DNA from 2 places in the Enterobacter sichuanensis genome. Region 1 is predicted to be linked to the other one. Evidence: predicted binding sites of a transcription regulator. Region 1 holds the regulator's gene; the other holds the start of a gene.
What was found. Region 1 encodes LexA, which represses DNA repair genes until DNA is damaged. Its sites were predicted from a motif close to TNCTGTATGTACATACAGNA; they were not measured.
Positions count from the first base shown of each region.

Region 2: a site for LexA is predicted at 1,916-1,935, ahead of rmuC (DNA recombination protein RmuC). Genes of this name have one in related genera too.

Region 1 covers NZ_CP027986.1:317,355-320,474, reverse strand. The annotation lists gene dinF (MATE family efflux transporter DinF) at 1-1,207, opposite strand, end outside; gene lexA (transcriptional repressor LexA) at 1,271-1,879, opposite strand; gene C1N69_RS01480 (diacylglycerol kinase) at 1,988-2,356, opposite strand; gene plsB (glycerol-3-phosphate 1-O-acyltransferase PlsB) at 2,511-3,120, shown strand, end outside.
Region 2 covers NZ_CP027986.1:4,495,608-4,498,727, forward strand. The annotation lists gene ubiE (bifunctional demethylmenaquinone methyltransferase/2-methoxy-6-polyprenyl-1,4-benzoquinol methylase UbiE) at 1-348, opposite strand, end outside; gene rmuC (DNA recombination protein RmuC) at 415-1,872, opposite strand; gene udp (uridine phosphorylase) at 2,014-2,775, opposite strand; gene C1N69_RS21730 (dienelactone hydrolase family protein) at 3,031-3,120, shown strand, end outside.

The sequences.
Region 1 (3,120 bases):
ACGGAAGCGTCAGCAACGTCAGGCCAAACCCGGCCGCCGCGACAGCCATGCTGTTACGCATTTCGGCTCCGCGCGTCGCGCCAATAAACATGCCGTCCAGCAGATAACACCAGACACCCACCACCGGCAAAATGACCTGCCAGATGAGATAATGGCTCGCCAGTTCGCGCAGTGCCGGCAGGGAGGTGAGTAACGCGATAATCTGTTCGCCAAAGCAGGCGTAAATCAGCGCGAATGCCAACGCCACCAGACCCGACTGTCGACAGGCCGCCCGCCAGACATCCCGCAGATGCCCGCTTTCCCGTGCGCCATACGCCTGCCCCGAATGCGCTTCAACCGCATAGGCAAAGCCGTCCAGCGCATAGGCGGTAAAGGTCAGCAGCGTCATCAGGACGGCATTAACCGCAACGATGTCTGGCCCGAGCCGTGCGCCAAAGACCGTCAGTGCACCAAAGCAGAGTTGAAGCAGCAATGAACGCAGCATGATGTCACGGTTGAGCGCCAGCAGCTTACGGATATTGCCGCGCCAGGCGGTTTTGAGCAGCGCAAGGGAAATCCCGCGCATCACCAGCACACGCCAGACCATCCACAGACCAATAATAAAGGTCCCGTATTCGGCAATCGCCGTCGCCAGCGCTGCCCCCTGCACGTTCATTTGCAGCCCCATTACCAGCCAGACATCCAGCACAATGTTGAGCAGGTTGCCCACCACCAGCAGAATGACAGGCGCACGGGCATACTGGACGCCCAGGAGCCACCCCAGTAGAACCAGATTAGCCAGCGAGGCGGGCGCGCTAAGCCAGCGGATTTCAAGAAAACGCCGCGCCTGTTCCAGTACTGCCTCGCTGCCGCCAACGATATGGAGTGCAAGGTCAATCAGGGGAGCGCGCAGTAAAACGATCAACGCCCCTGCGCCAAGCGCAAGCATCATCGGCTGTACCAGCGCACGCGCCAGACGCAACGGATCTTTTGCACCGTAAGCCTGCGCGGTAAGGCCGGTCGTACTCATGCGCAAAAAGAGCAGCAACATGAACAGAAAGCTGGTTGCCGTCGCGCCAATCGCCACGCCGCCAAGATAAACAGGCGAATCCAGATGACCAATAACGGCGGTATCGACCAGCCCCAGCAAGGGCACGGTGATATTGGAGAAAATCATCGGCAAAGCAAGACGCCACAATGCCTTATCGGATGCCGTCAGCAGTGACATGAAAAATACCGGAAGTGGGAAATGAATCAGGCTACAGCGGAGCTGTAGCCTGTCAGGAAAAGATTAAAGCCATTCACCGTTGCGAATCACCCCAACCGCCAGTCCTTCGATAGAGAAGTTCTGTTCACGGAGGTCCACCACAATCGGGGAGAACTCGCTGTTTTCAGGCAGTAACTGTACGGTGTTACCCTGTTTTTTCAGACGCTTGACGGTCACTTCATCATCAATGCGTGCGACCACAACCTGGCCGTTTCGTACATCCTGCGTTTTGTGAACCGCAAGCAGATCGCCATCAAGAATGCCGATGTCTTTCATCGACATACCGCTTACGCGCAGCAGGAAATCAGCGCTCGGTTTGAACATACCAGGATCGACCTGGTAATGGCCTTCAATATGCTGCTGAGCCAGTAAAGGCTCACCTGCAGCAACACGCCCTACCAGCGGAATGCCCGTCTCTTCTTCCACCAGCAGGCGGATACCCCGTGACGCGCCCGAAACAATCTCAATGACACCCTTACGCGCCAGCGCTTTCAGGTGTTCTTCGGCAGCATTCGGAGAACGGAAGCCCAGACGCTGCGCGATTTCCGCACGCGTGGGTGGCATACCCGTCTGGCCGATATGATCCCGAATGAGATCAAACACCTCTTGCTGCCTGGTCGTTAACGCTTTCATTCCGCCCCCTGGGTGTATATACAGTTATGCTGTGAGTATATACAGTCAAAGGCGATTTTGGAACCAAAAACTGCACAAAAAACCAGGGACTTAATTATTCCTCGAGGCTCATCGGAAATGTGACCAAAGCAGCGTGACCCAGGTGATAACGGCAGTGATAATCGACAGCAACACGGCAGCAGAGCCCATGTCTTTTGCCCGGCCTGAAAGTTCGTGGAAATCAGAGCCGATACGATCCACAACGGCCTCAATAGCGCTATTCAGAATTTCCACTATCATCACCAACAATACGGATCCGATCAGAAGAACGCGCGTTATCGCATCAATATCAAGGAAACAGGCGATAATCACCGCGACAATCGCGGCGATGCCCTCCTGGCGGAAGGCAGCTTCGTTGACCCACGCGGCGCGAAAACCTTTCCAGGAGTAGCCAGCAGCTTTGATGATTCGGGTTAACCCAGTGGTATTATTGGCCATTAAAAGAACCTTTTTTAAAAAAGAGCGTCAGTAACAGGGGCCGTAACGCGTTTCGCTACAGCCTGAAGTATGACGGGTAACAACAGAAATTTTGCGCGCTTTCTGTTATCCTTGCGCCGCAATTGCATTATTAACCAGAGGCTTTACATCGTTTATGTCCGGCTGGCCACGAATTTACTACAAATTACTTAATTTACCATTAAGCATCCTGGTAAAAAGCAAGTCTATCCCAGCAGAACCCGCGCTGGAATTGGGGCTCGATACGTCGCGTCCCATTATGTATGTTTTGCCTTATAACTCGAAGGCAGACTTACTGACGCTTCGCGCCCAGTGTCTGGCGCATGACTTACCTGACCCGCTTGAACCGCTGGAAGTTGACGGTACGCTGCTGCCGCGCTACGTGTTCATCCACGGTGGGCCGCGTGTGTTTACCTATTACACGCCAAAGGAAGAGTCCATCAAGCTGTTCCATGACTATCTCGACCTGCACCGCAGCAATCCTGACCTGGATGTACAGATGGTGCCGGTGTCGGTGATGTTTGGTCGCCGCCCGGGCCGCGAAAAAGGGGAAGAGAACCCACCGTTGCGCATGCTTAACGGCATCCAGAAGTTCTTTGCGGTCTCCTGGCTGGGACGCGACAGTTTCGTCCGTTTCTCCCCTTCCGTGTCGCTGCGTCGAATGGCGGACGAGCACGGCACCGACAAGATCATCGCGCAAAAACTGGCGCGCGTGGCGCGTATGCACTTCGCCCGTCAGCGCCTGG
Region 2 (3,120 bases), 530 kb from region 1:
ATTCCCCACCACGCCGATGTTACGCAGCTTCTCGCGTCCCATTTTCAGCATGGAGTCATTGATGTCGGCCAGAACAACACGCCCGGTTTCGCCCACCAGACGGGAGAATTTCGCGGTTAAATCGCCCGTACCGCCGGCGAGATCCAGCACCGTTTGTCCACGACGCACACCGCTACAGTCAATGGTGAAGCGCTTCCACAAGCGATGAATGCCGAATGACATCAGGTCATTCATCACATCGTACTTCGCCGCCACGGAATGAAATACGTGGGCCACCATGTCAGCTTTCTGCGCTTTGGCGACAGTCTGAAAGCCAAAGTGCGTTGTGTCTTGTGAATCGTCAACCATCTCAGAGCCTGCTTATCAGTAAAATGTCCGTGAAGTGTAACAGATTGGGCGCGATTGCCCTACGTTTCAACCACCCCGAAAGAAACGCGCTGGCTGCGCGTCGGGTGAGTGTGTCGCTGCTAACGTGTTGTCTTCACTGCGTGTCTTTTGTTCATCCGCCCCTTCGCGCAGGCGAAACTCTTCGTCCTGCGCGGTAGCCTGTTCAACCAATTCCGGATTAATCTCGCGTTTCACCTCCACCCCAAGGCCGCGGAAGGCTTCGGCCTGCGCCAGCAGATTGCCTCGCCCGGAGGCGAGTTTTTTCATCGCCTGGCGGTAGTTATCCTGCGCGCGGTCCAGGCTCTGCCCGACCGAAGACATATCGTCCACGAAGAGGCGCATTTTGTCGTACAGCTTGCTGGCGCGATCGGCAATCTGCTGCGCATTGCGGCTCTGGTGCTCATACCGCCACAGGTTAGCAATGGTGCGTAAGGCCACCAGCAGCGTGGTGGGGCTGACCAGCATAATGTTATTTTTGAGCGCTTCGGTGATCAGTTCCGGCTGTCTGTCGAGCGCCAGCAGAAACGCGGGCTCTACCGGGATAAACATCAGGACATAGTCCAGTGAGCGCAGGCCGGGCAACTGCTGGTAGTCTTTTCTGCCAAGCAGGCGAATGTGATTACGCAGGGAAGCAATGTGCTCCTGCAGGGCAGACTCGCGCGTGTAGTCATCCTCCGCATTGAAGTAACGCTCATACGCCACCAGCGTCATTTTGGCGTCAATTACCACATCTTTACCCTGCGGCAGTCGTACGATGACATCCGGCTGCATGCGCGAGCGGGCATCGTTTTCGATACTCACCTGCGTTTCGTATTCATACCCTTCCCGCAGGCCCGAGGCTTCCAGGACCCGGGTCAGCACCACTTCTCCCCAGTTGCCCTGGGTTTTGTTATCCCCTTTAAGCGCACGGGTGAGGTTGACCGCTTCCTGCGCCATTTGCGCATTCAGTTGCTGAAGATTGCGGATCTCATGCGCCAGCGTGTGCCGCTCGCGAGCCTCCTGACCAAAGCTGTCCTGCACCTGGCGGCGAAAACCGTCCAGCTGTTCGCGCAGGGGCGTCAGCAGGCTGTTCAGGCTCTGGCGGTTCTGTTCATCAACGCGGCGGTTGCTGTGCTCGAAAATACGGTTAGCGAGGTTCTCAAACTGTTCGCTGAGGCGCTGCTCGCTGTTGAGCATCTGGCGAATTTTGTCTTCCGCATGCAGTTGCGTGGATTCCAGACGGGTGGTCACTTCGCGGAGATCGGCCTCCAGCGAGGTGTTGATATCACGCAGGTTGCGCAGCTCGTTGTTGAGTAACTCGCACTCCTCTCGCCAGTGGTCACTCAGCGCAATCTGCTGCTTTGCCGCACTTAATTGAGCGACTATCTCTTCACGCTCTGCCAGCTGATCGGCCTTCTGCTGCGCATGCTGATAGCTGGAAATAAGCCAGCCTATCGCCACGCCCGCCAGCGCAATCACCGCATAAATCAGGACTGAGATATCCACAATGCCCCCTGCATCAACGTATTACCCGCACAAAATAAGATTGTGCTGTATAAACGTCCAGTTTGAAAGGGTTTTCCTGCGAGGCGCTACGCAAAAAAATAAAGGCCGAACGTGTCGGCCTTTGATTTCGAAAGGAGAGGATTAGATCAGGCGACGCGCGGCTTCAACCACGATTTTCACCGCATGGCTTTCGGTCTGCTTCATGGTTTCAGCGTTCGGGATCTCCTGCTGGGTACGGTTGACGATAACGCCCGCCACCATACCGGCACGCAGACCCTGGCTTGCACACATGGTCAGCAGCGTTGCGGATTCCATTTCGTAGTTCATCACGCCCATGGACTGCCACTCTTCCATTGAGCCTTTGAAGCGGCTTACCACGCGGCCAGAGAAGGTGTCGTAACGCTCCTGGCCTGGGTAGAAGGTATCGGAAGAGGCGGTTACGCCCACATGCGTGGTGGCGCCCACAGATTTCGCGGCCTCAACCAGCGCAGTAGTACATTCGAAGTCGGCCACTGCCGGGAACTCCATTGGCGCAAAGTGCAGGCTTGCGCCGTCCAGGCGCACGGATGCTGTCGTGACCAGCACGTCGCCGACGTTGATATGCGGCTGAATAGCGCCAGTGGTACCGATACGCAGGAAAGTACGAATGCCCAGCTGCGCCAGCTCTTCAACGGCAATAGAAGTAGACGGGCCACCGATACCGGTAGAACAGACGATCACGGCTTTACCATCCAGCTCTGCACGCCAGGTGGTGAATTCACGATGGGCTGCCAGCTTAACCGGCTTATCCATCAGCGCGGCGATCTTTTCCACACGCTCAGGATCGCCCGGGACGATCGCGAGCGTAGCCCCTTGTAAATCGTTTTTGGTGAGGCCGAGATGAAAAACATCAGACTTAGACATAGGTGACTCCTCTGTGGGTCGGTTAGTCAGAAGAAGTAAAACGGTACTTTACAGAAGCAATACGCATAATTTCGTGACGCAACTCACCATGACCGAAAATGATTGCAGTTAATTTCCATAAAATAGTGATTTACATCACATTAACAAGTTATATCGTTGGGCGCTGCACAAAAGATAGACCGTTTAAGGCACTGTGAGTTGTTAACCTGGTGTCTATATTTACCTTTGCGCTAACTCATTGGTACGGAGAATGCCATGACTGAAAAAACCGGTTTTGCACCTGCTGCGGCCCCGCATGCCTCAACCATCGTCTCAACGTCTGAAGAGGCCATCACGGCGGGTGAG